DNA from 4 places in the Feifania hominis genome. Region 3 is predicted to be linked to each of the others. Evidence: riboswitches for the same ligand, from Rfam matches in the RefSeq annotation. Region 3 holds a riboswitch; each other region holds the start of a gene.

Region 1 (8,055 bases), 440 kb from region 3:
GTGGACGGTGAACATGCTCAGCGCGATGACCGCGATAAAATAGCAGAAGTTCACCGCCGGGTGAAACGAGCCGAAGCCGTCTCTCAAGACAGAGCCCCCCCCTCGCCGGCGCCGACGTCGCGCCCGAGGTCGCAGGTGTAGACCCACTCGACCGTCTCGCCGCCCGTCAGCGCAAAAGAGGAGCAGCCGACACTCGGAAAGACGCCGTCTACGCGGTACATCCAGCCCGAGCGCTCGCCGCAGTCGAACTCATAGAGGTTGCCGATGCCCTCGATGTAAGCTGTCTGATAGAGGGGAGAATCGGTGAATTCCAGATGAATTTTCTCCTGGCGGGTCACGCGCTTGAGCACGCTGAAGACGGTGTCACCCTGCTCGAGGGGGATCTCGGAGGCATGCAGGAGGATGCCGTCTTGCGGCAGCAGCTCGCGCACGGCATCGTCGAGCGCATCGCTCTCAACGGCGCGCTCACAGCGAATCGATACGGTACAGACGGCGGACTTGTTGGTCTCGCCCGGCTCGCTTGTTTTTTCGGGCTCGTCCGGCTTCTGCTCCGGCGGCGCCGGAGCGGGTTCCGGTTCAGAGGGCTCCTCCGGGGAGAGCGGCGCATCCTCGCCGGGGTCCTCCACGGGTGCGGCTGTGGGGGAAGATGGCGGCTCGTGCGTCTGCGGCGTCAGGTCGTCCGGATTAGAGTCAGACGGAGAAGCGGTCTCCTGCGGGGGGACGGCCGGCGAGCAGCCCGCGAGCAGCGCCAGAATAACAAGCGCGGCGAGCAGCACGGCAAATTTTCTTTTTGTTACGAGTGTTTTCAAGTTTTCGCTCCTATCGTTCACCGAGCAGGGAGTTCAGACGGCTCAAAATGGTGATAACTTCGGCGCGGGTGATCAGGCCCTTTGGCGCCAGATCGTCCCCGCGGCCGCCGACAAGCCCGTTTTCCACGCAGAATGCGGCCGCCTCTGCGGCCCATTCGGAAAGCGCGCCGCGATCGGGAAATTTTGCAAGAGCCGCGCGGTCGGCTGCCGTTTCGAGCCCGCACGCCTCAGCGGCGCGGGCGACAATGGTCATCATCTCCTCACGGCTGATGGGACTCATGCCGTCAAAGAGGCCGGCCTCCCGGCCCTTGACCACTCCGCGCGAGGCGGCAGCCGCGACGCCGGGACAGAACCACCGGTCAGGCGCCAGGTCGGAGAGCACGGGCGTTGACAGCGGCTCGAGGAGCCGCCAGCCGAGACTCTCTGACAGAGCGCCGACACACTCACCGCGCAGCGCCGTGCGGTCGGGCTCAAACAGGGTACCCTCGCGCACGATGCCGTAGCCGCCGGTCGCGGCAACCTGGCCGGCGCACCAGTGGCCGTCGATGTCGGTGAAGACGGGAACTGACGGCTGCACGGCGTCGGTCAGATCATAGAGCCGGTTTTTCCCGCTTCTCAGCCGCTCGACAGCGCTGAGTGCACAGAGCGCCTGTTCGGTTGCCATGCGGTTGGACGGGCCGCCTGCGAGATGGGCAAAGCCGCCGTCGCTGTTCTGAAAGGCGAGCAGCGCATCGAGCACTCCCGCAAAACGCCCGTCGAGTTCCGGATCAATGCCGAGCGAGGCGAGCGCAATGACAACCTGCGCGGCGCTCTCACAGTTGGCCTCGCCATAGGATTCGTAGCCGCCGCCGGGGAGCTTCAAAGAGGCGAGAACCGTGACGCCGCGGTCGACAGCCTGCCGCACACGCTCCAGATGGCAATAGGGGGCAAGGGCGCTCAGAGCCATGGCGGTGACGTCCGCATCCGGCTCGCCGCCGAGAGAGAACCCGCCGCCCGGCAGCTCGCGCGTGAGGATCAAATCGATGAGATACTCCCGCGCGGCGGGATGGGTGGCATCGGTATCGGGAATCGGGTAGTCGGCGCTGTCAAAGGCGACCAGTGCAAAGATAGTGCCGTTGATGCCCTGCTTTGACACCTTGTCGGCGTCGGTGAGACAGTCGAGTAGCGAGTAGCCGCCGACGTCGTCCACCCCGGCGCCGAGCGCGGTGAGGGCGATGACACGGCGGGAGTACTCGGTGTATTTTGTGCGGGTGAGGACCCCCTGTTTGTCGCGCAGCTCCTGCGATACTCTCGCGACATAGCTCTCGCGCAGCTCGTCGGGGAGCTGGCCCGCGCGGGCGAGGGCAAAGATGGCCCACTCGGATTCGTCGTAGATTCCGGAGTCAAAGGTGCGAAGCAACCACCCGGCAGCGCGGCCTGCTTCGTCGGTGACAGCCAGGGCCGCAAGCCCCGCCGTCAGAATCAGACACAGGGCAAGCACCGCTGCCAGAAGTCTCTTACGCATAACCATTACCTGCTTTCCAAAAAAATAGAAGCTCAAAAAGAGCTCCCGTTGTGCGGTGCTGCTCCTCTCATCCCAAGAACGCGCGCGGCTGCGGCATGGCAGTTCTCCTGGCTTATGGCTCATCCGCCGGAACGCCTTCTCGGGCCGAAACCCAATGGCATCTGTTCCCTTGTCGCCAAATACAGTAATGGATGTTGCGCGGGATTCGCACCCGACTTCTCTCTTGGGGGTCGCCCCACCATGCCGAATCAATTGTGATATATCATAGAAACGCAGGGAACGTTTGCCCCGAATGGTTTCCATCGAATACTTTTTCATTATAATCTCTTTTGCTCGGCGATTCAACGCTCTTTTTTGTGTTAAGATATACAGTAGAACAAAAGCGGAGGTTCCGGTATGCAGGAAGAGTCAATCACAGAATTACTCAAACGGCAGCGCGATTTTTATCGCGCGGGGAAAACGGTGGCTCTCGACTTTCGCCGCGCGGCGCTCGAGGCGCTTGACGCAGCGCTTGTGCGCTGGGAGAGCGATCTCTATGAGGCGCTTTGGCGCGACCTCGGCAAGAGCAAAACGGAGAGCTATGCAACGGAGCTCGGCTTTGTGCGCGCCGAAATCCGCCACACGCTGCGCCATCTGCGCCGGTGGGCGGCGCCGCGGCGGGTGCGCACGCCGATGATGCTCTTTCCCGCGCGCGGGCGTATTTTACAGGAACCCTATGGGGTGGCGCTCATCATCGGGCCGTTCAACTACCCGGTTCAGCTTTTGCTCGAGCCGCTCGTCGGGGCGATTGCAGCGGGCAACTGCGCGGTGCTCAAAGCGTCCGAACTCACCCCTCATGTCGCCCAGGTGCTCGCCGAGCTCGTCTCACAGACCTTTGACAGCGGCCATGTCGCGCTTGTCACCGGCGGACCTGAGACGGCGCAGGCGCTTCTGCGCTGCCGGTTTGACACCATTTTCTTCACCGGCAGCACCCGGGTGGGCAGACTGGTATATGAGGCGGCGGCACAGCATCTGACGCCGGTGACGCTCGAACTCGGCGGCAAGAGCCCCGTCATCGTGTCGGCGCGGGCAAATCTCGCCGTTGCCGCCGAGCGGATTGTCTGGGGAAAGCTGCTGAACGCGGGTCAGACCTGCGTTGCGCCCGACTATGTTTTGGCTGAGCGGCCGATTGTGGGTGAGCTCACTGAGAAGATCTGCAAGACGATCACAGACTTTTACGGGCCTGACCCGCGCCGGAGCCCGGACTACGGCAGAATCGTCACACAGTCCCATACCGAGCGCCTGCGCGGACTTCTTGAGGAGGACCGCGACCGGATTGTCTTCGGCGGCGAGACGGATGTTGAGAGCCGCTATGTGGCGCCGACCGTGGTCATGGCGCAGCCGTCGAGCGCCTGCATGCGCGAGGAGCTCTTCGGGCCGATTTTGCCGGTGCTGGAGGTGGGAGATCTTGACGAGGCCATCCGCTTTGTCAAAGAGAGGGAAAAGCCGCTTGCGGCCTATGTTTTTACCGAGGACCGCTCTGAGGCGAAGCGCGTGACGCGGGTGATTTCCTTTGGCGGGGGCTGTGTCAACGACACCATCACCCATCTGATCAACCCCAATCTCCCCTTTGGGGGCGTCGGCCTGTCGGGCCTTGGCGCCTACCACGGAAAGGCGAGTTTTGACACCTTTTCCCACGCAAAGTCCATTGTCACAAAGACGACGCGTTTTTCCGTCCGGGTGCAGTATCCGCCGTACAGTGAGAAAAAACTGGGGCTGCTGAAAAAAGTGATGAAATGACAGGCCGCGCCGCCGTGCGGCGGGCCGGTTCATAGAGTGGAGGAGAAAGAATGGTATTGTATTTTTCCGCAACGGGCAACAGCGAGTTTGCGGCAGAGCGCATCGGCCGGACGACAGGCGACGAGGTGCAGAATCTCTTTGAAAAGATCAAAACCGGCGATTTTTCCCGGATGCATTCGGACCGCTCGTGGGTGGTTGTCGTGCCGACGTATGCCTGGAGAATCCCGCGCATTGTGCAAAACTGGCTGGAGAACACGACGCTCTCGGGGAACAGACGGGTGTATTTTGTGATGACCTGCGGCGAAAATGTCGGCAACGCAGGCAAATACCTGAAAAAGCTCTGTGAGAAAAAGAAGATGGACTACTGCGGATGCTTTGCAGTCAAAATGCCCGAAAACTACATTGCGATGTTCACCACGCCGAATGAAGACGAGGCGGCGCGCATCGTGGAGCGGGCCGAGGGCGAAATAGACCGCGCGGCCCGTCTCATTGAAACAGGCGAGAACTTTCCGCAGAGCGCCGTTTCCCTCGGCGGCAGAGTGAGCAGCAGTTTTGTCAATAAGATGTTTTATCCGCTGATTGTCCACGCAAAAAAATTCTGCGCTACCGACGCGTGCATATCCTGCGGCCGGTGCGTTGAAGTCTGTCCGCTCTCCAATGTCCGCCTCAAAGAGGGAAGACCGGTGTGGGGCGACCGCTGCACACACTGCATGGCGTGCATCAACCGCTGCCCGACAGAGGCGATTGAATACGGGACGCACAGCAGGGGACTGCCGCGCTACGTCTGTTCAAAGAAAGTGTAGGCAGAAATGTAAAAAAGGGAGATGATACCGGTTTGGTATCATCTCCCTTTTGTCTCTGTGCCGCCTGTTGTTATGTTCTGTCTTCAAACCGGCCGAGAGGGAAGTTCGCGTCAATGGAGACCGCCATCTCACAGGTGAGTTCGGCGAGCTGAGCAATGTCTGCAAGCGAGCTCGTCTCAATGGGGGTGTGGGTGTAGCGGGTCGGCCAGGCGAGTTCCAGCATCCCGATGCCCTCGCCCTCAAATTGCAGATAGCAGGCGTCGGTCACCGTACCGATGGAGGCTGTGCGCTGCAGATTGATGCCGCGGCGCTTCGCGCAGGCGAGCGCGTGATCGCGCAGATTCTTGTGGGCAATGTAGCCGTTGAGGGTGCCGCGGCCGTGAAAGTCGTAGAGCACCATCACAGGGCCGTTGTCCATGGTGACGTTGTCCTTGCCGTGCAGGTCGGGTGTGTCGCCGCACTGCGCGCAGTCGAGACTGATGGCAAGATCGCACTTCGCCGTGCGCGCGGCCATCATGGCGCCGCGCAGATTGAACTCCTCCCAGCAGGTGCCGACGACATAGATGGTCGCCTCGTGCGGGAGGCCCTTGAGCATGGAGGCCACCTGACACAGCGCCGCAACACCGGCCTTGTCGTCAATGGCGGTGCCGCTGACGCGACCGTTTTGCAGCTCGCGAAACGTCGGCGTGTAGCAGATGGGACAGCCGACCTGAATGCCGAGCGCGCGCACCTCGTCGCCCGATTTGCAGCCGATGTCGATGTAGAGCTCGGGAATTTTGTTGACGACATACTTCTCCTCGGGCGGGGTGACGTGGTGCGCCTTGTTGCCGACAACGCCCTTGTAGAAGCTCACGCCGTCCTCCGCGCCGACGGTCATCTCAAGCGCAGGCAGTATTTTTTCCGGAATGCCGCCGAGGCGGTCAAAGCGGATGTAGCCGTCGTCGTCGATGCAGCGCACAATGAAGCCGAGCGTGTCCATATGCGCAAAGAGCATGACGCGCGGCGCCGCGGGATTGGAGCCGGGGAATGTGGCAATCACATTGCCGATTTTATCCTGTACAACATCGTCGGTGTATTTTTGGAGTTCCGCTTTCACCTTGTCTGCGAGCAGACTCTCGTAGCCGCACAGGGAAAAGGTGGTCATAAACTCCCGCATGGTCTCTTTGAGTGGGTACATGGTATTCCTCTCTTCCGATTAAAGTTTGTGCATGAGCTCTTTTGTCGCCGGGTAGAGCTCGTCGTAGAGCTTGCGCAAAGGCTTGTAGAGCTCGTGCTGCCCGGCATTGGGCGAATAGGTCACACCGGGCTTGATCAGCCGGTCGAATTCGCTGCGGTCACGGTAGTAGCCGACGCCGAGGCCGGCCAGCATGCAGTCGCCGTAGGAGGCGCCGACCGTGATTTGACTTGTGTGTATGGTCTCGCCGGTGACGTCGGAGATCATCTGCAGCCACGGCGGATTCTTCGTGCCGCCGCCGACCGCCATGACCTTGCTGATGGTGGAATTGCCCGCGTGCCAGATGTCAAAGTGCTGGGCGATGGCGTACGAGATGCCCTCGAGCGCCGACTTGTAGAGGTGGGCGCGCGTGTGGTTGAGATTGAGCCCGAAGAAGACGCCGCGGGCCTTGGGGTCCTGAATGGGCGTGCGCTCGCCGACAAAGTAGGGCAGGCAGATCAGCCCGTCGGATCCTGCGGGGATTCCCTCGATTTCGTCCATCATGATGTCGTAGGCGTTGCGGCCGGTCTCACGCTCTTTCTCGATGGCGTCGAAGAAGATGTTGTCGCGAAACCACCTGGTCAGTGTGCCCGAGGTGGAGGTTCCGCCCGCGATCATATAAGTGTCGGGGAAGATAAAGGGGGCGGTGGAGAGTAGATCGTCCTGCTTCCACTCGTCCGTGACGAGAATGAAGAACGTCGAGGAGCCGAGCATGACCATCAGCGATCCTGTGTTGTAGACGCCGGTTGAGACGGCCTCGGCAGGTGCGTCGATGGTGCCGACGATGACGGGCGTGCCCTCGGCGAGACCTGTGGCCTGCGCAGCTTCCTTTGTGACCTTGCCGGCGATGTCGGTCGTCCAGCCAAAGTCGGCGAGCTTGTCGCGCGGAATGTCGACGAGTTTGCCGACGGTCTCATCGTAGGCGAGCTTGTCGTGACGGTAGAGCGGCGACCAGCCGTTGCAGGTGTAGTAGTCCATCACGAAGTTGCCGGTGAGCTTGGCCACCAGATAGGTTGCGCCGGGAATGAGCTTGTAGGTCTTTTTGTAGATCTCGGGCTCGTTGTTTTTGATCCAGAGCGCCTTGGGCAGCAGGGTCGTTGTGTTCATGCGGCGCGTCAGTGAGACGTTCTCGCGCTCGAAGAGGTCGTTTAAATAGGCGATTTCTCTGGTGTTTCTCGTGTCGATGCCATAGAGGATGGCGTTTCGCAGGGGCTTGCAGTCGCGGTCGACCGGCAGCACGTCGCCGCCGTTGACGCTTGTGCCCACCGCCGCAATGTCGGTGGGTGCAAGGCCGCTCTTCTCAAAGAGGGCCCGGGTGATCACGCACAGATCGCCCCACCAGGACTGCTCGGCGTCGTGCTCGCACCAGCCCGGTTTCGGCGTGAGAAGTTTGTGGCCGACGGCGTGCTTGGCAATCAGATTGCCCTCGCCGTCCATGATGGAGCCCTTGCTCTCATAGGTGCCGACGTCCACGCCGAGAAAATAGGTCTTTTCCATGTTGCCTCCTCCTCGCACAGCGGCGAAGTGAATTTGAGGGAAATGTCAATACCAACATTATAGCGAAAAGCCTCAGAGGAAACAAGGGTGGGAGGACGATTGTCCTCCCACCCGAGACAGGGAAGTCAGAGATTATTTTTCAAACCGGCCGAGTTTGAAGTTCTTGTCAAGCGAGCAGACCATCTCGCCGACGATGTCGCCGACCGCCTTGATGTCCTTGACGTCACAGACCTCATTCGGGCTGTGGGTGTAGCGGAAGGCGTTGCCGCACTCGAGCATGGCGACGCCGTCGCCCTCGAGCTGCAGATAGGCCGAGTCAGTCAGACCGCCGATGCCGGCAGTGCGCTGAACAGGGAGTCCCAGGCGGTCGGCGCACTCGACGAATTTGTCGCGCAGACCACGGTGCACAATGGTGCCGTTGAGAGTGCCGCGGCCGTGGAACGTGTACGT
Region 2 (8,055 bases), 230 kb from region 3:
CGGAACATCATGACGGCGAGCTCCTGGCGGGTAATGAAGTCCTCCGGCAGAAAACCGTCTCCCTTGCCGTCGACAATGCCGTTTTCCGCCGCCCAGTTGACCGCTTCAAAGTACCACGTCTCCGCCGGCACATCGTCAAACCGTCCCTCGCCGCCCGCCGGCAGCCCCTCGAGCCGGTGGACAACCGTTACAAACATGGCGCGGGTCATCGGATCATTCGGGGCGAACTGAGTCTCACTGACCCCCTGGAAGAGTCCGCGCGCCACTGCAAAGGCCACATTGCTCTCAAACCAGTCGCCCTCTCTGACATCGGAGAACGCTCTGGGGCTGTCGATAACACACAGCGTGGCAGTGCCATCCAGCAGAGCTTTCGCTCCGGTCTTATCCACAGCGGACTTGGGGATCACCGCGAGACTTCCGTCGGTCTGTACAGCGGCGACTACCGCCCACACAGATGATGTGCCGGCAGGCAGATTTACCCGAATACCGCCATCGATTGTCTCAAGTGTCCGCGACCCCACTTTCACCTCTACGGTAAACGTGTCGGTCTCCTCTGCGGCACTGGTCTCTCTGGCAAGGGAGAACCTTACCTCGCCGCCCTCGGCGGCGAGTTGCTGCGCACCGGCGGCGGTCAGCGCCACACTTCCCACCGCGGTCTGAACGCTGACGCCAACTTTGGCGTCGGCGAGCGCCTGTGCGGCGCCGTTCGCCAGCGTGACGCCGACACTGTCTGCTCCGTCGGCATCAGCTGGGATGATAACCACCTGGCCACCCGCAGCAGCTGCCGATTTGACCTCGGCTGCTGTCACCGATGCCGTGGCGTTGCCGTCAGCGTCTACCGAGGCTTTCGGTGTCAGAGTCGCACTGGGCGCTGTGACCGTTGTACCGCCCGCGCCCCAGTCATCGGTGCCGGATTCTCTGCTCCAGTCATCGGTGTAATAGAAGACAACCTGATCGCCGGTCTTGAGAATGCAGTCGTCAATGCCGACACTCGGCATCTTGCCGTTGACTTTGAACATCCAACCGCTGTTCGGCCCTCTGTCAAACTGAGCGAGAGTGACCGCCCCTTTGGTAATGGACTTGATGTATCCGTCGCTGAGGCCGTCGCAGGTCATATCGGCATCCGCAAAGGCCTTCTGCAATAGATGTGCGACGCTCGAGCCCTCAGGCATGGTGACGCTCGAGGCAAGCCAGCTGCTGCTCTCATCCGGCAGCACCGTGAATACGACCGTCACATTGGTGTCGCTCTCGGGGAGCTCGGTGGAAGCCTCCACCTTGCCAACACTATTGGCTCCAGCAGGGGTCAGAACGGGTTCGCCGCCCACCACATCGCTTGCGCAGTAGATGTTAAACGGCTGTACTGCCGCCCGTCTCACACCGTTTCGTTCTTCAAAGCTCTCAAGGGCAACCAGCGCCCGGAAGCCCTGCTCGGTTGCCAGCGCCTGGGCCTTTTCCCCCTGTTCGCCCGACACATAGCCGGCGGTAAAACCCGTGGCACTCTCATTGACATAGAGCATGAGCGCATCACTCAGGCTGCAGCCATTTTTGACAAACCGCGGGTCGCTGCCCGGATCAATGCCCAGCGCGACCAGCCCAGTCACCACCATCGCATCGGAGTTGACGTTGCCATAGGAGCCGTTAGCCCCCTGAGCCGCACTCAGTCCCGTGAGCGCCCGATCGACAAAGTCCGTCACGGATGACTTGACACCGTAGGGATCCTCCTGTGCCAGATAGAATCGCGCCAGAGCAGCAAGAGCCGTGCCGGTGGTGTCGACGTCATCGTATTTTTCATTGCCCCAGATGGAGTAGAACAGGCCGTTGTCTCCCTGTGCACCCGTCAGCAGCGAGACCATGCGCTGAATTTGGCTTTCACTCAGGTTCACATTGCCCTGCTCATCGGCGAGAAGCACCCAGGGCGCCGCATAGTAACTGCTGCCAAGGTCCATTGTACGCAGCTTCTCGGCGTTGTTGTAAACGGTACCGTCGAGCGCGGTCAGCTGCGTGCTGTCAACACCGATTGCCGCTAAAACGATCTCGGCCTTGGCGCGATCGGTGACAAGCGCGCTGCTGCTCTGTAGAGCGTTGATGGTCAGATCCAGATAGTTCTGCCGGGCAGCCTCAGAGGTTTTTGCCTCACCAAGGCCCAGCTTTTCATACGCCGCCATGTCGAAGACGACCCAGTCTCCCGATTTTCCGACATAGGAATTGGCAATGTTGTTTGCGATCGTCGCGCGCACAGAGGCGGACGGATAGATGACCACCGACACCGGTTTGCGGAAATGTCTGCCGTCTCTGCTCCAACGCAGGGTGGCCGTCTCCGTCACCGCTTCGTTTTGCATGTTGGCCTTAATCAGCGTAATGGCGCCGTCTGCACACTGGAGATATCCGCTCTGAATATCATCGGCACTCTGGCTGCAGATGAGCTCAACATCGGGGTCCGCGGTCTCACCGTCCTTGAGCAGCGTCAACTTGCCGGGAATCGAAGTTCCCGACGGCGCCGCGATCACATCGCTGTATTTGAGCGACTCGGTGAGAAGCTCCTCGGAGACTTCGGGCCAGGTGTGACCGAGTCTCTGTGCGAGTGTTCTGATCGACTCCAGATCGGCGACAGCCGTACCCGCGTGGGCATCTGCCGCCGCACCGGCGAGAGAATAGCTGCCCGCAATACGGCTCTGGGCAATGGTCCCCTTGCCGTAGAGCGCAAAACTCTTGCCGGTCGCGCCGGTGACTGTTCCCGTATTGTAGCAATCTGTGATGGACGGGTAGCAGTTGCCCGTCTGGCTGCCAGCCTCGCCGAGGAGCCCCGCGGCCCAGACGTCGGGCGCATAGATGGGGGCGAGGTTATAGCTGTTTTTCAGCTGAACACAGTTCTTGTTCGCGCCGACCAGTCCACCGACCTTGCGCTCGGCGTCAGCGCCCGTACAGACAATCAGGCCCGCATTGCAGCTGTTTTCAATCTGCAGACTGACACTGACCCACTGGTACTCCACATTGTCATCATAGCCGCCGACCAGACCGCCAATGCCCTCGCCGCCCCGCGCAAGCGAGGAGACCGTGGCCAGATTCGTGCAGTTGCGAATGACGACGTTGCCGCGGGCATAACCGGTGAGACCGCCCACTCTGCCGTAGGGCTCCGGGCAGTAGACTTCACCGTCAACAGTCAGATTCTCAACCGTTGCGTCGACAAGGCAACCGAAGAAGCCATAGTAACCAAAGGCTTCCTCGACGTTGAGACCGCTGACCGTATACCCTTTTCCGTCAAAGTGACCCATAAAGGGATTGACCGACTTGCTGCCAAGCGGCGTCCAGGAGACGTCTCCCAGATCAATGTCTCCGGCGAGTTCCACATACGCCTTGGAGTAGGCGGCATCGCCGTCGTTTACTTTCTGGGCCAGCAGCGCGAGCTCTCGTCCGTCATGGATGAGATATGGCGATTGCTCACTTCCCTCGCCCTCGAGCGACTGGGCGAGGGTACCATCCCAGGCGGTGTTTTTCTCCAGTGTGAGAGCGAGCTGTGTTGTGCCGGGGACAGTGAAGCTGCCCTCTTTTGGCAGATGGCCCGGAGCCGATACCGTGTAGGTGTATTCCCCGTCTGGCAGAGCAAAGCAGAGCGCATTGTCCGGCTTCGGCTGCATGACAAGTTCACCGTGCTTGACACTCACGCTTGCAGTCTCACCGCCTGCGTCTACGGCAAAAGTGACGTCGCTTGTCGTCTCACCGACGAGTGAGATCTCAATCCGATCGGCCTGAGAGACCTGAAAAGTCCCCGTTCCGCTCTCATAGCCAAATGCAGCCGCCGTGTAGTAGTAGTCGCCCGCCTCGAGCTCATAGGTCCATGCGCCGTTCTCCGAGGAACTGGCTGTGACGGTCTCACCGCCGGCGGAGGTTCCCCGCGAGAGGGTCACTTCCGCATGGACCGGTGTCACGGCCAGCACAACGGCGTAGGTCGGCACCTTTTCGGGCAGGACGATGGTCTTGCTGTTCTCCCGGATCTTGCCCACAACCAGCTTGCCGGTCGCGTCGCCTCTGTCCGCCGTGCCCGATGTGGCGCTGTAGGTGTAAACACCCGTCGAAATGCCCTCAATGGCAAACCGGCCCGAAGCAGGCACGCCATTCGCATCGGTTTCACCCTGCGCACTCAGTACGTGGTCCCCGCTCAGTGTGACAGCCTTGGCTCCCGGCGCTGTGACAGTCAGCGATCGGCCGCTCTCGGCCAGGTCAGCTGTCCACGCCGGAACGGGATAGCCGCCCGTGCTGTCGCTGACAAAGCCCTCCAGCACAAGTTCACCAAATTCGGCCGTGGTCTTCCCGACAGCCGTGCCGTTCAGTGTCGCCGCCCCACTGCTCTTGGGGAGCATTTCAAATGGGCTGTATGCGCTGCTGTCGGGGTTTTTCTCCTTATCATAGTAAAAAGTGTCTGAAACAGTAACGCTCGGCGTACCCGATGCGACATAGGCGATCCCGCCTTTTTTGCCGCCCGTCACCTTGGCGCCGAGAAAGCTGTTTTTGAGCGTAATGGTGCCTGAAACGCTGGTAATGCTTCCGATGAAGCCGCCGCCTCGGCCGCTCGAGCTGCCAGCTGCGACGTCACCCAGCACCGCGCTGTTCTCAAATGCCGCCGAGCTTGCATAGCCGATATACCCAATCATTCCTCCGAGCTGATCCGTTCCCGTTCCGGTGAGCGCAACGTCGGTGACACAGTTTTCAATCGTGACACTTGCGCCGTTGACATAGCCGATCAGGCCGCCGAGGTAAATGGTGCCCGTTGAATGTGTGCTCGTGATCGCGCCGCTGACCCGACAGTTTTCCACGCTGCTTTCATCGGCCTGTATCACACCAACCAGAGTACCCAGATGGTTGTAGTTCTGGTCGGCCGTTATTGTGATATTCTCGACGACAACATTGCGTACTGTGCCGTCGAGCTCTGCAATCAGGCCGGTATACACAGGATCCCACATGGTTCCCGCCGCGCCCGACAGACTCAGATTGGAAATGGTGTACCCATTGCCGTCAAACGTGCCCGTCAGCTTTGCAATGGGCTGCATCTGTCTGCCTGCCATATTGAGATCGCAGGCGAGTTCGACGTCGCCTGTGATCTCTGTACCGCCGAGAGCGATCAAATCCTCTTCGCTCTCGATGATATGAGTTGTTGTCTGCGCCTGTGCGGCCACTGCGGGCACCGGCAGCAGACTGAAAGCCAGCGCCAATACAAGCGCCAGAGACAAAATTCTCTTCTTCATGTTTTACCTCCTCATTCTTTGCACAATATCTCAAATAGCCAGTGGCTATGTTTTTTCAACCCCGCCGACAGGATTCAGCCGTTTTATTGGGAAACAATAAAACGGCCGCGGCGCCATTCCATAGAAGAATGATGCCGCGGCCGTTTTTCCGCGTTTTGTTTGCCTGTCCGCCATACAACACCGTAGCGGAACCCGCAGTTCTCTTGCAGGTCTCCTGACTTGCGCTTTCAGACATAGAGGTCAGCGGTCTGTCCCCGCCTTACCAGCCCGAGAGCCAGTGGCCGACTTTCGTCGTGGGGACAGCCTCAGCGCATACAGTGGCGGCGGCCGTTCAGGACTTCCGCCGGGCGGCGGTTACCTGATTCCCTTTTCATCCCGCACCGTACACATGCCGGTGCGGGCCACAAGAGAGCTTCTTTCCATTTTAAGGTTATCAACTGTCTCTACCATATCATTTCACGCCGGCTTTGTAAAGTGGACCAATGGAGATTTCAGCGGACCAATTCTCCCCCCGAGCCCATTTTGCGCCGAAGTAAAATCACGCTGTATCCGCTCCCCGTCTGCGGTACTCTGAAGATATGAAAATTAGCTGGTATCAAGGCTTTCCGCGTGCAGAAAGCGCACAAAAGCCCCGGCGAAGAAAAAACCCGAAAGCCACTTGTATCAAGGCTTTCGGGTTTTCTATGGAGCTGCTGACCAGATTCGAACTGGTGACCTCTTCCTTACCAAGGAAGTGCTCTGCCTACTGAGCTACAGCAGCATATGGCGACCGGGATGGGGATCCCGCCTGCTGCGCAGGCGATACGCTCGGCCTTGCGGCCTCCCGCTTTCGGCTGAAAACATGCCACCGGCATGTTTTCTTAACGCCGAAACCCTCTCGGGTTCTCGCCCAATGGGCGATTCTCTATTTCATGGCTCTGTTGAAAACAGAACCGGGCTTGTCTTTGGCGACCGAGATGGGGCTCGAACCCACGACCTCTAGCGTGACAGGCTAGCGTTCTAACCAGCTGAACTACTCGGCCACATGGACGAATAAAAAAGCCTCACAACGCATATTGGGCCGTTCGGCTTATTTATTATATCGGCTTTGCCCTTTGCTGTCAAGTTCTTATTTGATTTTATTCATAGTTTGCCCCCGCCGTCTCATATGATGAACTATTGGAAAGGAGTGATGCCAATGGCCTATTCGGATCGGGAACTGCTCGCGCGTCTCATCCAGTGCGAGGCCGGCGGCGAGGGTGACAACGGCATGCGTGCCGTGGCGAGCGTGGTCATGAACCGTGTGCATGCCCCGGGCGGCGAATATGCCCGCGTCGGGCAGCAGAGCATCCGCAACATCATCTACCAGCAGGATCAGTTCACCTGTCTGAAGACCTCTCTCGGCGGGCAGCCCTATATGCAGAACATCTACAACATGCGCCCGGAGCAGATTCACTACGACATTGCCGACTGGGCAATCGCGGGCAACCGCCTTTACAATCTGGGGCAGGCGCTGTGGTTTTTCAACCCCTACTCTGAGACCTGTCCCCCCTACTTCCCCACCACCGTCGGGACTTTTGTCGTCCGCATCGGAGACCACTGTTTTTACAACCCGACTGACGCCTATTATTCTACCTGAGAAAGGAATGAATCTGTCATGTACAATGTCAACTTCAAACCGGCCGAGGAGCTGTCGCCGCGCCCCACGGAGAGCGAGGCGGTCCTTGCGAATCCCCAGACCAACGAGGAGGTTGTGGGCGGCTCCATACAGGGGGTTCTCTCCGACAACATCGGCTACTATGTCGTCATTCAATTTCTCATCGGCACCAATACGCTTGTCGCGCGCGAGGGCGTTCTCTATGCCGTCGGCATCAACTATGTCACGCTCTATGACCCGCTCGCCGACAACTACACGGTCTGCGACATGTACTCCATCAAGTTTGTGACTTTCTACGACTCGCGCACAAGACCCGCCTCACTGAATAATGTACCCAATCTCAACACGTTTCCATCCTGAACATGGTTTTGGCGCCCGGCTGTCAGCCGGGCGCCTTTTTTGCTGAATTCACATCAGACAGCCGCCATCTCATTGAGCTTTTCTGCGACCGCGCCGTAGCCGGAGTAAAAGCTGCACAGCAGCGGCGTTGTCACATCTCCCAGCTCCGGCAACAGTGCGCGCATGGACACCTGGGCCATGACGATGGCGTCATAGCGCATCCCGTCCAGCTTGCGGATCTGTTCCATCAGCAGACGGTTGTGCTCCTCGGGTCTTCCAGCCTGCAGCGCATCCCAGGCGTCGTTTTGCAGATACGAGTCGCACCGCATCTGTTTTCCCTGCTCCCGCCCCACGCTCTCAATCAGCCGTGCGCTCGGGCCGAGAGTGGTTTCCAGCGTGGCAATGAGCGCGATTCTCTCACCCAGCTCAACCGCCTGTCTGGCCATGGGCAGATCGATCTTCATGACCGGAATGTGAACCGCCTGCGCATAGATGTCAGCCACTTCCCCCACTGTGGAGCAGGAGTTGACAATCAGGTCTGCCCCCGATATTTCGGCCGCTCTGGCATAGAGCGTCATCCGGTCTATGATCTCCTGCGTGGGGCCCCCATTTGCCCGCACATCGGCGAGAATGGTGCTGTCGGTGATGAATTCCACTCTCACTCCTGGAACGTTTTCTTTCAAAAATGCCACGGTGTCATCCCGCCTGGCAAAGCTGGTCTGTAAAATGCAGACATGCGGCTTTTTCATCTCGATCCTCTCTTTCTCAACAGCAGAGCCCTCGCCTTTTCTACAATAGACTCCACATCCATCCCGTGATCCCGGTAGATGAGCTCCGGGT
Region 3 (8,055 bases):
CTGAACCCCGAAACAGTCGCAGGCAAGCTGCCTGACGATCGGCAGATAGACCTCCATACGCTGGGCAAACTCCGAGTACTCCCAGTAGCCGTCCTTGTAGTGATTTTCCATGACCAGAGTAACCCCGCAGGCGCGTGCCGTATCGAAGCACTCACTGATGCACTCGACCACCATCTGTGTGCCGTCATATACACTCACATTCGGGCGTCTCTGGCCCGAGAGCGTGCGGCAGTAGCGTCCGCCGAGGGCGGCCGTGGCGTAAATCATGCGCTTCTGGCGGTCAATCTGCTCACGGCGCGCGGCCGGATCGGGATTGGTAAAATCCGGGGAAAAGCACATCATCGGCAGCTCCATGCCATAGCTCTGAGCCCTGGAGCGAATCTGCGCGAGAGTCCCCTCGTCAAAGGATTTGATAAAGCCGCTGTACATTTCAAGCCCCTCGCAGTCGAGGACGCGGGCTTTCTCAAACCAGTCGAACAGTTCCATTCGGCCGTCGGTAATGTCGTGGCTCCAGCACTTGGGAAAAGCGGAAATTTTAAGCATGTCAGTTCCTCCCCCGGCAGTTCACATAATTTAATAGGTAGTCAAACAGAGCGATCTGGCCATGCGTTCAGCCATCCCGCAGGGACTTGCCCCGTAAGGGGTAAGAGCACGGCCTGAATTCCATATAATAGCTGCTCTGCGGCTATCATAGCATGACCGCGAAGCAGTTATGGTATGATACGGCCATTGTTCAGCCGTCCCGCAGGGACTTGCCCCGTAAGGGGCAAGAAAAACGGCCTAAATTCCATATAATAGCCGCTCTGCGGCTATTATATCACGAAATCGGAAATATGCTCAAAAAAAGTCCTCTTTTTTCTGTCAACTTTTTCACTCCGGTGCATTGACATTCACTCTCTCACTATATACAATATATGTGTCTTATCTGTCAAGACAAAACTACATATTGTGTATGTCAGTGCCGCCTCCGGGCGGCTCAAAAGGGAAGTCAGGTGAGAATCCTGCACGGTCCCGCCGCTGTGTGGACCCCGAGTTTCCCGGTAGACGCCACTGCTTTCGCGGGAAGGCGCCGGGGAATGATGACGGACCAAAGTCAGAAGACCTGCTGACAGACTCCCGTCGCCACGGTGTATGGCGAGAACGGACAACAGTCAATTACCCTGTGACGCGTGCCGTTTGGCGCGCTTTTTTTGACGCAGCGCAGAAAGGAAGGAAGAAAACCATGAGCACTACGGCAACCTCTACCACAGTTACCATCAACACCATCACCAAGCGGGATGGCCGAGTCGTCCCGTTTGACCCCTCCAAAATTGCGGGGGCCATATCCAAGGCCTTTGCCGCTACAAAGTCCCCCAAGAGCGAGGCCGAGTGTGCCGCGCTTGCGGGCGAAGTTGTCGCGAGTCTGCTCGAGGACGGCCTTATCACCCCCTCCATCGAGCAGATTCAGGACACGGTGGAAAAGGTTCTCATCCAAAACGGCTTTGTGCGCACCGCCAAGGCCTACATCCTCTACCGCGCGGAGCGCAGCCGTGTGCGCGAGATGGACAACCGCCTGATGAAGACCTACCAGGACATCACGTTTCGCGACGCGGCCGAGTCCGATATCAAGCGTGAAAACGCCAACATCGACGGCGACACCGCAATGGGAACCATGCTCAAATACGGCTCCGAGGGCTCCAAGCTCTTCTACGAGATGTTTGTACTCAAGCCCGAGCATGCGCAGGCCCACCGCGACGGCGACATCCACATCCACGATATGGACTTCTACACGCTGACCACCACCTGCTGCCAGATTGATCTGCTGAGTCTGTTCAAAGACGGCTTTTCGACCGGCCACGGCGTGCTGCGCGAGCCAAACGACATCACCAGCTATTCGGCGCTGTGCTGCATCGCCATCCAGTCGAACCAGAATGATCAGCACGGTGGCCAGTCCATCGTCAATTTCGACTACGGCATGGCGCCGGGCGTTGCCAAGACCTACCGCAAGCTCTACCGCAATCATCTGGCGGACGCTCTGGAATTTGACCTTGACGAGAGTGGTCTGCGGGAGAAAGTGGTTGAAATTCTCGATGCCATCCGCGAGAAGGACGGGCTCGGTCCGACACTCGAGGGCTATGAGAAATTCGAGAAAAAGCTGGCTCCCTCCCTCTGCGAGCACTTCGGCCTCGAGAAGAAGGAGGCCGAGCGGCTGTGCCGGTTCGTTCGGGAAAAGGCCCGCGCCGAGACCGACAAGACGACCTACCAGGCCATGGAGGCCTTTGTTCACAATCTCAATACCATGCACTCGCGTGCCGGCGCGCAGACGCCGTTTTCCTCGATCAACTACGGCATGGACACCTCGCCCGAGGCGCGCATGGTGATGAGAAATCTTCTTCTCGCAACCGAGGCCGGCCTCGGCCACGGCGAGACGCCGATCTTCCCCATACAGATCTTCCGCGTCAAAGAGGGAGTCAACTACAACCCCGGCGACCCGAACTACGACCTGTTCCAGCTCGCCTGCCGGGTGAGCGCGAAGCGGCTGTTCCCGAACTTCTCCTTTGTCGACGCGCCGTTCAATCTTCAGTATTACAAGCCCGGCCACCCCGAGACCGAGATCGCCTACATGGGCTGCCGCACACGCGTCATGGGCAATGTCTACGACCCGGACCGCGAGATTTCAAACGGGCGCGGCAACCTGTCGTTCACCTCGATCAATCTGCCGCGTATCGCCATCCGCTCGCGCGGTGACATCTCGTTTTTCTTTGAGGAACTCGACCGCAAGATGGCCCTTGTCGTCGACCAGCTCAATGAGCGCTTTGAGATTCAGGCGAAGAAAAAAGTCAAAAACTTCCCGTTTCTCATGGGGCAGGGCGTCTGGATCGACAGCGACAAGCTCGACTGGGAGGATGAGATTCGCGAGATTCTCAAGCACGGCACACTGACCGTCGGCTTCATCGGCCTCGCCGAGTGTCTCAAGGCCCTGGTCGGCGCACACCACGGCGAGAGCGAGACCTCGCAGAACCTCGGTCTTGAGATCATCGGCCACATGCGCGAATGGCTCGACGATCTCTCGGCCCGCACGGGGATGAACTACTCGCTCATCGCGACGCCCGCCGAGGGTCTCTCGGGGCGCTTCGTGCGCCTCGACCGCGCCAAATACGGCGTCATCGAGGGTGTGACTGACCGCGAGTACTACACCAACAGCTTCCACATCCCGGTCTACTACCCGATCTCCGCCTTTGACAAGATTCGCCTGGAGGCGCCCTACCATGCGCTGACAAACGGCGGCCACATCTCCTACATCGAACTCGACGGCGACCCGTCGCAGAATCTCGCGGCCTTTGAAAAGGTGGTTCGCTACATGCACGACTGCGGCATCGGCTACGGCTCGATCAATCATCCGGTCGACCGCGACCCGGTCTGCGGCTACAACGGCATCATCGGCGACACCTGCCCGCAGTGCGGGCGCAGCGAGGGCGACATCCCCTTTGAGCGCATCCGCCGCATCACGGGCTATCTGGTCGGTACGCTCAGCCGCTTCAACAACGCCAAGCGTGCCGAGGAGCGCGACCGGGTCAAGCACAATGTCTGATCTCGAGCAGCTCATCCGGGTTGCCGGGACCGTCAACGACTCCATCGTCGACGGCCCCGGCATGCGTTTTACCCTCTTCACCCAGGGCTGCCCGCACCACTGCCCCGGCTGCCACAATCCCCAGACCCACGACCCGGATGCGGGCAGTCTGATGAGCGTCGGTGAAATCTGGCAGCGGATTGTCAAAAACCCGCTTCTCGACGGAATCACGCTCTCGGGCGGCGAACCTTTTTCGCAGCCTGCTCCCCTCACGGCGCTCGCCCGGCTGGCCCGTGGGCACGGATTGCATGTGATGGCCTACAGCGGCTATACCTTTGAGGAGCTTCTCGCGCGCGGCGAGGAGACTCTCGCGCTTCTCGGCCAGCTCGACTTGCTCGTCGACGGACGCTTCGTGCTTGCCGAACGGACGCTCTCGCTGCCTTTCCGGGGTTCTAAAAATCAGCGGATTCTTGACGTGCCGCGCTCTCTTACGTCCGGCGCCGCCGTGGAAGCCCCGCTCTGAGAGGAGAGACCATCATGCACTTTTCCGACAGCCTGCTTCGCTACCGGCCCCACGACCGGGAGGAAGACGACACGCTTCACAGGATGCTGCGCCTCTGGCAGGAGGATGGCGAGCGCGCTTTCACCCGCGAAAACACGGCTGCCCACTTCACTTCGGCCGGATTTCTGGTAAACGCCACGCGCACTCACACCCTGATGATCTACCACCGCATCTACCGCTCCTGGTCCTGGACCGGCGGACACGCCGACGGGGAGACCGACCTGCTGCAAACGGCGCTGCGCGAGGCGCGCGAGGAGACCGGCCTTGCCCTTGTCACGGCGCTTTCAGAGGAGCCCGTGTCCCTCGACATTCTCCCGGTGCCCGCCCATGAGAAGCGCGGTCAGCCGGTTGCCGCCCACCTGCACTACAACGCGGCCTACGCGCTGCTGGCAGACGAGGCAGCCCCCCTCAGACAGAATGTGGAGGAGACGCTCGGCGTGCGCTGGCTCCCTCTTGCGCAGCTCCCGCAGTACTGCTCAGAGCCCGAGATGCTGCCGGTCTACGACAAAATCATCCGGCGCATCCGTGAGCTCTGACACATAGGACCATGAAAAATACGGCATGATTTCAGTCATGCCGTTTCTCTTTTTGCGTGGGTTTTTTCTCTTTTTTGCGTACTATTATTGTGAATCCGTACAGGAGAGGAGGGGCAGCATGTCACAGGAGGAGATCATCTCACTGATTCGCAGGCGTGACGAGCGTGGGGCGCAGGCTCTGCTGATCCACTACGGCCCGCTGATGCGATATGTCATTGCCCCCATTCTCCGCGACCCGCAGGACCGCGAGGAGTGTCTGTCCGAGGCGCTTCTGCGGGTCTGGGACAAAATTGCCTCCTACCAGGAGGAGCTCGGAAGCTGGAATGCCTGGCTGACGGCTCTCGCGCGCAATGCGGCGCTCGATCGTGCCCGGCAGCTGCGGCGCACGGACGCTACGCAGGAACTCAGCGTGCAACTCCCCTCGCCGGAGCCGACTCCCGAGCAGGAAATTCTGAGGCGGGAACAGCGCGACGCGCTGCATCGTGCGCTCGGCCAGCTCAGCGCCGCCGAGCGAGTTCTGTTCTACCGAAAATACTACTACATGCAGTCGACCGAGCAGATTGCCCGCGAGCTCGGCATGACGCCGCGGGCCGTTGAGGGCCGGCTCTATCGGCTGAAAAAGCGGCTGCGGCATGCGATGGGAGGTGACGGCCATGCGTGAAAACGGGTACGAGATGGACGATCGCGACTTTGATCTCGCTGTGCACAATGGCCTGTCAGAGCCGCCCCCCGACGACATTGTCAGGGGCGTGACACCCTGGCGCCAGGCCATGGACGATGTTCTCATCGGTCTGGCTCTCAATGCCGTCACGCTGAACTTTTGGTGGCTCAACTACATTCTCCCCACCGCGGGGCTGATTTTGATGCTGCTCGGCTTTCGCCGTCTGCGCCGGGAAAATGTCTGGTTTAAAAGCTGCTTTGTTCTCACCATTCTGCGCATGGCGCTCAATGGGCCCATGCTGGCCCTGAATGCGACCATCTTTCACGGCATTTTCGCCAACGGGCCTCTGTCGGGCATTCTGACAACGACAAACATAGCGCTTCTCTTCGCGCAGTTTTACTGCCTGTGGCAGGGACTCAGAGCCGTCCGGCGGAAAGCGGGCCTCCCCGCTCATGCGGGCGCTGCCGCTGCGCTCATGATCTGGTATCTGTTCATCTGTGTGCTTGCCCTGCTGCAATACTCGGGATTTCTGATCGGCATTCTTCTGATCGTGGCTTACTGTTTTATCATTCGCAATCTCTTTCGCCTCTCCCGCGAGCTCGACGAGGCGGGCTATGCGGTCGAGCCTGCCGCGGTCCGTGTGCCGGACCGGGTTCTGACGGCGGCGATTCTGGTGTGTCTCGCCGTTGGAATCGGCTGCGGCTATCTGTTCGGCAGCCGCTACCCGATGCAGTGGGCGCCCGTTTCGTCCACCGAGCACGCCCAGGTGGAGCGGATTCAGTCTCACCTTGTGTCGCTCGGTTTCCCCGAGGCGATTTTGCAGGATTTGACAGTACAGGACATTTCCGACTGCGAGGGGGCGCTCGAGGTTGTCACATACTCGCGCGACCACGCTTTCAACGACGGGCGCAGCGTTACCGAGCGCCGCGGGGACGGCGTCTACCACACAAGGGTCTACGATGTGCTGGAACTGCGCCTCACGGGGGTTGCTGTCAAGCTGCCGGGCGAGCGGGAGCAGTGGAAGATTTTCCACCACTTTATCTGGAATGTCAACCCCGGCTTTTGCGGCACCGAGGCCATTCAGCTCTGGCCGGCCTACCGTCTTGCCGAGGGATGGTGCGAGGCCGGCGCCGTCACCGGCCGGGTTCTCTACACGCAGGACGGGCAGACCTACGCGGCGCCCTACCACTCACTGGGGACCGAGACCTACGCCGCAGTCGGCCCATTTGGCGCTCTCTTCGGCAACCAGACGTCCACTGACGTGTTCGCGACTTTCTCCATGCCGAATTCAGGCGAGCGGCACCGCGGCTATGTCAGCTACTCCATCGCCGAACTCAATGACGGCTACATCGTCGACGCCTGGATCAATTACACGCACCAGCAGACCCTGCTGCAGTATCCCGCCCTGACTGCCAAGCAGCAGCGCATGGCAAGCACCTGGGACGATGGCGCCTTTCACACCGCGCAGGACGCGCTGCAATTCTATCCGTCAGACGACGGCACACAGCTGATAAACTGAAAAGAGGAGGCGCCCGGTCGGACGCCTCCTCTTTTTCTCTCTCTCCCGTCAATGCTGCGCAACGGGGGCAAAAATCGCATCGACCGCCCTCTGTAGGTTTGCAGGTGCGGTCTCGATCTGCAGACCGATCTTACCGGCGCTGACAACAATGTTCTCCCGGTCGCGCGCTGAGGCGTCAATCACGGTGCGAAAGAGCTTCTTCATACCGATCGGGCTGCAGCCGCCCCGGATGTAACCGGTGACTTTGGTCAGATCTTTCAGCGGCAGCATGGACACCGCTTTCTCTCCCACCGCGGCGGCAGCCGCCTTGAGATCGAGTTCCCGCTCAACCGGAATCACAAAGACATAGTGCTCGCCGCTCTTTGCCAGAGTGACGAGTGTCTTGTAGACATCGGCCGGGTCACGGCCGAGCTTGCCTGCCACTGACACGCCGTCAATGCCGTCACCCGGCTCATAGGTGTGTACCGCATAAGCTATGTGAAACCGGTCGAGAATCCTCATTGCGTTTGTCTTCGGTTCCGCCATGATTCTACTTCCCCCTTTGCGCTCTCTCACAGAGAGCCGCCGCCTCATGGTAAAAGACGCCGAGCTTTCCCCGATAGCGCGTCTTCCAGGGCTTATTTCGCCCACAGTAATGGATGACGGCTGCATTTTTCCGCACCCAATCCAAATTCAGAAAGGCCTCACTGTCGGGACGCAGCACAAACAGTCTCTCCGTCATGTTGTAACGAAATGCGTCGAGCTGCGCAATACGCCCGCCGTATAGTACACTGATGATATCTTGATCGGGTAAAAGCAGCCTGTTTTGATTCTCCTCAATAAAACGGGCGATGTCCCCGGTTCGATCATCCGCACGCAGGGCTGCAAGATCCATCAGCAGAACGCCCGAATTGACATAGCTCTCAAGTCCCCGCGCGCAGAGGCGCAGAGCGTTGATGCGGCGCAGCGCCTCACGCACATGGGTTGCGGCGGCATAACAGCAGCCGCCAAGATCCATATCATAGAGTTCGTGCAGCGAACCGTTGATCACCGTGTCGGGATCGAGATAGAGCGCTCTGTTCACTGTCGGCGGCAGAAGCTGCGCCGCAAAGAGGCGGTAGTACATCTCGCGCGGATAGCGGCCGCTCACAGGTGCAGACCGGAGCATCTCGTCACGCACCGCGACGCTGTGCAGCACACATTCGGCCGGCAGAGGCCGGGCAATCTCGTCAAAATCCTGTGGCGTCA
Region 4 (8,055 bases), 350 kb from region 3:
AACCTCCCATAACAACAAAAAAGCCGGATAAACCAACAGGCTTTTCAACCTGTCACCTTATCCAGCTCACCATTTCCAGCGAATGGCTCACCCTCCGCGTGAACGAATCCGATTATACAAAACAGTATCTTCAAAGTCAAGCCCCTGCGCAAAAAAAGCGCCGCGAAATCTGTTCGCGGCGCTTTTGGGTCCGTTTTTCAGAGGGTCAGAGACGGCGCGGAATAGACGCGTCCCATCAGCTCACCGTTGAGCATGTAAAGACCCTTGGGATCGCTGCCGAAGAGTTCCATCTTGGTGATGAGATCGGCCGCGTTTTTCTCCTCTTCTCCCTGCTCCTTGACAAACCAGTCGAGGAACTGCACCGTTCTGTAATCCTTTGCCGCCTGCGCCGCCGCATAGATCGTATCAATCAGCGAGGTCACATACTTCTCGTGCTCCAGCGAAGCGCGCAGCGGGTCCATCGGGGCCTGAAATACCTTGTCGGGCTTTGCAACAGCCTCGAGTGTGACGCTCTCGCTGTTGTTGTGCAGATACCGGTAAATCAGCATGGCGTGATCCTGTTCCTCTTTCGCCTGAATCTCATACCAGTTGGCAAAGCCGTCAAGGCCCTTGGCCGAATAGTAGTTTGCCATATCCAGATACAGATAGGCCGAGTAGAGCTCCTTGTTGATCTGCTCATTGAGCAGCGCGGATACTTTCTTGTCCATCGTTTTTTCTCCTTATTCTCTGATTGGATTAGTTTCTTCTAACCAAAAGTATATCACTTTAGTATAATTTGTCAAGAGAAAAAGGGAGCGCACTGAGATCGTGCGCTCCCCTTGTGTTACTTCTGCAGTTTGTGCCAGCGCATCAGAACGGTCGCAGCCTCGGCGCGGGTCATCTGAGCCGACGGGGCAAACGCGCCGCCGTCGCGGCCGACCATGAGGCCTCTGCTCTCGCAGTACGCGGCCGCCTCAAGAGCCCAGCTTGAAATCTGTGCCGCATCGGGATAGCTCGGCTGACCCTGTACCGGCGCCTGACCCAGCTTTTGCGCATAGCGGTAGAGCATCACGGCAAATTGCTCGCGCGTGATTGCCTCGTCGCCGGCAAAGAGTCCCGAGAGCCCCTCGACGACGCCCGCTTCACCCGCCCAGGCGGCAGCCTCTGCATACCAGCTCTGCGGCGGCACATCGCGAAATTCACTCGCCCCGCCCGGTGTCGGTTCGCCCGCGAGCCGGTAGAGCACCGTGACCAGCATGGCTCTGCTCATGCCGATGTCTGCGCCAAAGCTGCCGTCTTCCATGCCGCCAAAGAGCTTGTTCTCGGCGACATACACGGCGGCCTCATAGTACCAGTGCGCCTCGTTCACATCCGAAAACACCTGCGGCTCGTCCGGTGTGACCACGGTGCCGCCGGCAAACTTGCCCGCATCCGGATCCTTGGTCCAGTCGGTGGTGTAGTAGAAGAGAATCTCATCGCCGCTTTTGAGCCCCTGCTCCTGCAGTCCGACGCTCGGCAGCGTGCCGTTGACTTTGTAGAGCCAGCCGGAATTCTCACCGCGGTCAAACTGCGCGAGCGTCTCGCCGGCGGCGGTAGTGATCGAGGAGACATAGCCGCTCTGCGCCCCCGTCTGGGAAAAGCCTTTCTCCTCGAGAACCTTGACAAAGGCGTGATAGACTTTTGCATCGCTTTTGAGCGTCACAGCTGTGCGGGAAATCCAGGTGGAGCTGTCGCTCTTCAGCGTGAAATAGACCGTGATATCACTGTCCCCCGAGGGGTCCGGCGGCGTAGTGCTGCCGGTGCCGTTGGCGTAGGCCGGCGTCTTTTCGAGCGCTGTGCAGTCGTAGACGTCATAGGGGCCCTCTGATCTTTTGACTCCCATGGCAGCGCTCAGCGCGAGAAACGCCTGCTTGGTGGCATAGTCGTTGGAAAAGCCGTCGCCCGCGCTGTTCTTATGGGATACAAGCCCGTCGAGCAGACTTGTGTCCTGCTTGACAAAGCGCGGGTCACTGTCGGGGTCGATGCCGAGCTGTGCAAGCGCGATGATGACCATTGCGTCGGCGTTGGCATTGCCAAAGCTGCCGTCGTCGCCCTGTTTTTCCGACAGAGTCTCCACGAGCGCATCCACGGCCGTCTTCACCTGCGGGCGGTCATAAAAGGGCGTCAGACCCTGTAAAATCATCGCGGGGGTGTCCGCTCCCCAGCCCCAGTTGACGTTCTCAAGCTCTGCGAGCAGGTAATCGATGTGCGCGTCAACCATTGCGCTGGATGTTACTCCGCCCTGCCGCAGCGCGGTGAGCACATAGGGCGCGATGGTGGAGTAATAGCCCTGTTTGGCCTCATCGAGATCAATTTTCTCAAGCTGCGCGAGCGCATCAAGCTCGGTTCGGTTGACAGTCCACAGCGAGCTTGCGTCGCGCCCGAGCGCACTCATGGCATTGACCGCGTTTGCCAGGAGATTGGCGAGCTTTGCCTGTGAGGACTCACCCTCGGCCACCGCTTTGACGGTCTTGTTGATCAGCGTCTGCTGCGCGTCGGCTGAAAGCCCGCTCCTGCCCGACAACTCCGTCCAGGCGCGCATTCCCATGGCGTGCCACCACTCGCCGCTCGCCTCCCAGAACGCACTGTCTTTCTGCGCGTATGCCGCCGCGATGTTCGCCCACAGAATCGACGCCTCATCCTGCTCGGTCCCGGCGCCGAGTACGGTCACGACGATCTGCTTTGTCACACTCTGCACACCGGGACACGCGGCGAAGCGCGGGCTTGTGAGCGTCGCTGTCAGCGTGACTTCCGTGTCCTCGGCGGGCCGTGTCACCTTGAGAGTATCCGAGATGACCGCGGGGGCGCTGCTCGACCAGGCGATGTTTGCACCGACATGGTGGTAATTGGCGGCAGCGGCAAACTCCACCGTTTCACCTGCCACCGCCGACTTCATTGCCTGCAGATCGGCGGTTACCTCACCGCGCTGGGTGTTGTCCTTTCGAATGGTCTCAAAGGTCAGGCTGTCAGCGACTCTGCGCAAAATCCCGTTTTCAGCGGCCGCTTCGGCGGCGCCGAACGCAAGCACCTTTGTCGGGAAGCGCCGCTCGGCAGTGGCCCCGTTGTATTCCAGCGTGAGCACAATATCGCCGGTCTGATCAGCGGAGGTCCTTGTGATGTCCGCGCCCGAAGTGACCGTACCGATGCCCGGGTTCTCCGACGACCACCGGACGGTGATTGCCCTCATTTCCTCCCGGAAGCCAGGCAGATCATCGACATAGTTCCAGTTGTAGGGGATGTCGTTGATGCTGTAGGTCAGCGCCATGAGATCGGCCGGGTCTTTCGTTCCACGCACGGTGACGGCGTCAAGCGAGTAGAGCGCGACTGCCTCATCGACAAGCGCCTGTGCCGACTGCTGCTCCTGCTGCGTCACAGCGGGCACGCTCACCGTAAACTTCTTTTCTCCATAACCCGGCTCGGGAGTCGGGCCGGCAGGCGCCATCCCATACTGCCAGTATGCGCCCGGATTGATGCGCGCCGTCAGCGTGACTTCGGCAGCCGGCTCCCCGACGCCAGGGCGCGTGACCTTGGCTGCAAAGGCGTTGCTTACCGCATAGTCTCCGACCGCAATCACCGAGGGATTGCTCGACGTCCAAACAAGCTCCGTGTAGTAGCCCTCCGGGTCGGTTGCGGGCAGGGAGAGGTCTGTCTTGACGTTGTCGGCGTCGGCATTGTCCCCTTTGATGACGTCAAAGCTCAGCCATGCGGCCTCAAATGCCTCCTCCTTTGTTGCTTTTCTCGCATTGATTGTCACCTTGGGCGAATAGGTCTTCTCCACCCCGCCGAGGCTGAGGGTGAACGACACCTCTTTGTTTCTCACTCTGCTCTCGCCGTAGGTGATGGTCCCATCCGGCGCGACCTGTGTCTGCTCACCCGGAACACAGGTGTCGGCTACCGTGACGGACGGGTTGATCGCCTGAACCTTCGAGCGCACCAGTTCAATGAGATTGGTATCCTGTTTTGCCGAGTTGTCCTGCTTCCACTCACTTGGCGTCACCGAGGTGGGCAGCGCGGCGACAAGCTCCTCGAGTACGGTCTCGGACGATGGCATCGCCTTGACGGTCAGCGGGATTTCCGCGGTGTCGCTTGCCGTGCCGTAGGTGACGGTCGCCGTGAGCGTGACCGTTTGATCGCCCGTTTCATAGAGCGGCCGAATCACCGTTCCGTCCGCTTTCACCACCGCGGGATTTGACGACTCCCAGGTGACGGTCGTCTTGCCGCTGGCGCCGAGTTTCAAAAGTGCCAGAGCCTGCGTCACGGCAGTGGAATCGGTGTTGCTTCCCCGAATGGCATCGAAATTGAGCGCCGCTGTGTCGCTCGCGACAGCAGCCTCTTTTTGCTCGTCGCTCTCCGCTTCGGTCACAGTGACAACGCAGACCGCCGGAACCAGACTTGTCCCCGTCTTGGCCGCAGAGAGCGCGTAGGTTCCGGGCTCTTCAAACGACAGTACCGCAAGGCCCGAGGCATCGGTCTCGCCGATTTCATCATAGGGAATGTTGCAGGAGAGCTCGTCTCCCACCAGGATGGCGGCGCCGCCAAGCGGCGTCTCGGCGCGCTCTCCATTCATCATGCCGCCCATCCAGTCGGGGGTCACGATGACATTGGAGAACAGCGTCACACCGAGCGCCGCACCGGCCGGCACCGATACGGTCTGCCGGTCAAAGCGAGTGTAGAGGTCGCTCGAATAGTCCCGGTAGACCGTTCCCTCAATGTCGTCGCCGGCGCTGAGCGTCGCGGTGGGATCCATCACCATGACACCGTTTACAAAGTATCCGACATTGGATGTCGTCACGCCCCAGAACTTTGAGAAAAAGCCTCCGCTGCCCGCGTAGCCGTCCTCTGCGTCGCAGTGTAGCTCATGGGCCATACAAAGCGCGTCAAAGGCGGTGGAGCCCTCCGGCACCTCCACCGGCACGCGCACCATGCCGTCCACGCCGTTTTTGGAGAGCTGAAACTCCCCCTCAAGGCTCACGCTCACATAGACCGTGATGTCCCCCTGCGCCGCGAGTGCCTGTGCCGGCACCAGCCCGAGCGCGAACACCAGTGCCAGAATGAGCGTCAGCAATCTCTTTTTCATACCAATCCCCTCTCTTTTTCAGACAGAAAAAAGCCGTGACAGCAAATGCCGTCACGGCCGTTTTTTCCGTGGATAATCTGCCAGCGCCTCCGTAGATCCGCAGAGGGCTCGCCTTCTGCATGCAGGTCTTCTGACTCGTGTTCCGGCGGGTTGCCCCACATGGCCCGCTCCGCCTTCCCGGTTGTCCCAGTGGCTGATTCTCATCACGAAGCGAGCCGAAAACACTCACAGCGGCGGTACCGTCCGGGATTTTCACCCGGTTTCCTATTCTCCCCGAAAGAGGGGCACATGCAGTGTGTATTCGACTGCCCGCATTATAACATCGCGCGCGGTCAAAATCAAGGGGCATATCCAAGGTATTCGTGTGAGAGAAACACCGCGTTCTCCCCCTCGAGGTAAAACGTGAAGCGCTCGGTACGAATCACATTAAAATGCGCGGTGTCGCCGTCGGCTACCATCTGTAAAATTGCCTCGACGACGCTCAGCTCCTCGCTCTCGATGCGCTTGCCCATCCGGTCGATCACATACTGCATCCCCTCGCTGTAGTCCGAGAGCATGGAGCCGTCGAAATCCAGCGGCAGCGTGAAGTCCTGCGGGTCGCTGAACGCAAATTCGTCAAAGCCATAATAGTCGAGCGTCACGTCGTAGATCGTTCGCCCCTCAGCGTCGGTCGTCGTCGCAGAGGACACCAGCCCGTAGAAAGGCTCGTAGCCGTAGGACCAGCCGGTCGGCGTGTAGACGTTGCCGTCATAGTTCCACAGGCGCGTCATCGGCTCGTGCACAACCGTCTGCACTTCAAAGTGGGTCTTGATGACGTTCTCCACATAGTCTCTCGGCATTGGCTCCTCCTTGTAGCGGGCGCTGTCGAGAATGAAGGCGTACATCAAATACTCACTGCTTGAAGCGGGCGGATTGTCCGCTTCAAATTCGGGTACAAAGTCAAAGCGGTTTTGGGTCGTCAGCTGAAAGTAGAATTCCCCAAGGCGCAGCCGTGTGGCGCGGGTGAGCGCCTGTGTGAGTGCCGCCGTGTCGGGCGAGACACTTCGAAAGCTCTCGGCGTAGGCATGGCCCTGCTGTGTCACGGCGAGATAGGGCACGCCGTCCGCCGTCGTCTGGGTGACAAGACCGTCTTCCACCGTCCGTCCGAGCGCCTCGGCGGCAGCCGGGTCCTCCACGGTCAGGCGATAGTCGATGCGGTACAGCTCCAGCGGCTCGTCGTAGCCCTCGCTGAGTGTCGCCGCAAGCTCCACTCCCACAATGCTCGAGTCTGTAACCGTGACACCGCTCTCTGCCAGAGCCGCCATGTCAGGCTCAAGCAGATGCTCGGTCGCGAGAGCAGCGAGCGTCTGATCCACATTCGGGGTATCCGCCGGAACTCTGGGGTCGGCAAACAGCATCACACTCAACGCGAGCACCAAGACCAAAATGACAAGGAGAATCCAGGCGGTCGGTCTTCGCCAGGAGAGCACATTTTTCACCCGTCCCGACACGCTGCTCTCGCCAAAGGCAAGGGGGCTCAGCAGCCCGCCCGACACCGACAGGGACAACAGCGATGTGGAATAGCTCACCCGGATATCCCCTGCTGTGCGCCGCATGACGCTCTCGTCACAGGACATCTCCATATCCCGATTCATCAGCCGATAGGCAAGCCAGACCAGCGGGTTGAACCAGTGCAGCGCAAGCGCCGCAAAAAAGGCAGCGCGCGCCACATGGTCCCCCCGGCGAATGTGGGTCCGCTCATGCTCGATGATATAGGCGCGTTCCTGCCCCTCGAGGCCCAGCGGCAGATAGATGTTCGGCCGGAGCAGCCCATAGACGAGCGGCGTGCGGATGCGGTCGGTCTCATAGACCCGGCTCTCTGCGGCGCGCACCGCCGTACGAAGTCCCCGCCCGAGCCGCAGGCTGCTCAAAATGCCATAGAGCAAAAACACAGCGGCGACCGCAAACCACAGCGCCGAGATGACGTTCAGCACCGCCGTTCCGGCTGCCGGCGGCGTCACGGCGCCCGCCGGCCCCTGTACGGGCGGCAGTGCCGTTCCCGCTCCCGTCCCCGCGGGCGCTCCCACGCTCATCAGCGCGGTCACCGCGCCGATTGTGCTCTGTGTCCCGGCGGGAATCAGACTCAACACGCTCTCAAAGGAAAACGGACACAGCAGCCGCAGCAGCACAACCGCCCACAGCAGATAGCTGCACAGTTTCGGCGCCCGGCGCAGAACCAGCCTCGCTGCGAGAACGACAACAATGACAAAGCCGGCCGTGAGGCTCATCTGGAGAACCTGTAAAAAAAACCGATTCATTTTGCCGCCTCCCTGATCAGCCGCTCAAGCTCCGCGGCCTCCTCTTTGGTCAGTTTGCGATCTTTGAGAAACGTGGCGATGAATGAGGGCAGCGAGTTGTCAAACGCCTTTTCGAGCAGCGCCTCGCTCTCGTAGCGCTGTACCTGTTCACGGCCGACCAGCGCCGTGACCGTAGCACTCTCATTTTGGAGCATCCCCCTCTCGCAGAGCTTGCGCAGCATGGTGTAGGTCGTCGGCTTCTTCCAGCCGAGCCGGCGCTCGCACTCCATCCACAGCGCGGTGGAATTGACCGGCTCCAGCTCCCAGATAATGTTCATCAGCCGAAACTCCGCATCGAAAAGCTTGTAGTCCTCCAAGCGAATCCCTCCCCTTTAAGTTTATTGGAATAAACCTATTGTTGTGCTTTAAGTTTATTCCAATAAACCTCTGTTGTCAAGCAAATTTTTTCAAAAGCAAAAAGCAGCCGCTTCGGCTGCTTTTTCTGTGTTTTATTCCCCTGTCCACCGGCCACGTCCCCACCAGTCCGGCATGAGCTGATCAAGGCTCACGCTCTGTCCGCTTTCAAGGTCGGTCAGAATCTCGATTTGGCCGCTTGCCCGGTCGAGCTGCATCATCAGTTCCCGGCAGGCGCCGCAGGGCAGCCCCACGCTGCCATCCGGCATC

What was found. Region 3 has a riboswitch for cobalamin ahead of H8695_RS05685 (anaerobic ribonucleoside triphosphate reductase). Riboswitches for the same ligand answer to the same signal wherever they lie in the genome.
Region 1: it holds a riboswitch for cobalamin, as region 3 does, so the genes downstream of both, H8695_RS03690 (S-layer homology domain-containing protein) here and H8695_RS05685 (anaerobic ribonucleoside triphosphate reductase) in region 3, are expected to answer to the same signal.
Region 2: it holds a riboswitch for cobalamin, as region 3 does, so the genes downstream of both, H8695_RS06825 (S-layer homology domain-containing protein) here and H8695_RS05685 (anaerobic ribonucleoside triphosphate reductase) in region 3, are expected to answer to the same signal.
Region 4: it holds a riboswitch for cobalamin, as region 3 does, so the genes downstream of both, H8695_RS04095 (immunoglobulin-like domain-containing protein) here and H8695_RS05685 (anaerobic ribonucleoside triphosphate reductase) in region 3, are expected to answer to the same signal.

The regions. Positions count from the first base shown of each region.
Region 1 is NZ_JACRSP010000002.1:32,846-40,900, reverse strand. It holds gene H8695_RS03700 (energy-coupling factor transporter transmembrane component T) at 1-87, opposite strand, end outside; gene H8695_RS03695 (DUF4430 domain-containing protein) at 84-809, opposite strand; gene H8695_RS03690 (S-layer homology domain-containing protein) at 820-2,313, opposite strand; cobalamin riboswitch at 2,394-2,571, opposite strand; gene H8695_RS03685 (aldehyde dehydrogenase) at 2,710-4,092, shown strand; gene H8695_RS03680 (EFR1 family ferrodoxin) at 4,143-4,895, shown strand; gene H8695_RS03675 (M42 family metallopeptidase) at 4,966-6,072, opposite strand; gene H8695_RS03670 (FGGY-family carbohydrate kinase) at 6,091-7,605, opposite strand; gene H8695_RS03665 (M42 family metallopeptidase) at 7,738-8,055, opposite strand, start outside.
Region 2 is NZ_JACRSP010000002.1:702,753-710,807, forward strand. It holds gene H8695_RS06825 (S-layer homology domain-containing protein) at 1-5,240, opposite strand, end outside; cobalamin riboswitch at 5,428-5,664, opposite strand; tRNA gene H8695_RS06830 (tRNA-Thr) at 5,925-6,000, opposite strand; tRNA gene H8695_RS06835 (tRNA-Asp) at 6,186-6,262, opposite strand; gene H8695_RS06840 (cell wall hydrolase) at 6,418-6,858, shown strand; gene H8695_RS06845 (hypothetical protein) at 6,877-7,236, shown strand; gene H8695_RS06850 (aspartate/glutamate racemase family protein) at 7,290-7,964, opposite strand; gene H8695_RS06855 (transketolase family protein) at 7,961-8,055, opposite strand, start outside.
Region 3 is NZ_JACRSP010000002.1:472,643-480,697, forward strand. It holds gene H8695_RS05680 (sugar phosphate isomerase/epimerase family protein) at 1-543, opposite strand, end outside; cobalamin riboswitch at 940-1,124, shown strand; gene H8695_RS05685 (anaerobic ribonucleoside triphosphate reductase) at 1,223-3,571, shown strand; gene nrdG (anaerobic ribonucleoside-triphosphate reductase activating protein) at 3,564-4,073, shown strand; gene H8695_RS05695 (NUDIX hydrolase) at 4,088-4,648, shown strand; gene H8695_RS05700 (RNA polymerase sigma factor) at 4,767-5,309, shown strand; gene H8695_RS05705 (hypothetical protein) at 5,302-6,828, shown strand; gene ybaK (Cys-tRNA(Pro) deacylase) at 6,877-7,353, opposite strand; gene H8695_RS05715 (glycosyltransferase family 8 protein) at 7,358-8,055, opposite strand, start outside.
Region 4 is NZ_JACRSP010000002.1:127,164-135,218, forward strand. It holds gene H8695_RS04090 (ferritin) at 198-707, opposite strand; gene H8695_RS04095 (immunoglobulin-like domain-containing protein) at 824-5,095, opposite strand; cobalamin riboswitch at 5,199-5,402, opposite strand; gene H8695_RS04100 (M56 family metallopeptidase) at 5,434-7,392, opposite strand; gene H8695_RS04105 (BlaI/MecI/CopY family transcriptional regulator) at 7,389-7,748, opposite strand; gene H8695_RS04110 (cytidine deaminase family protein) at 7,881-8,055, opposite strand, start outside.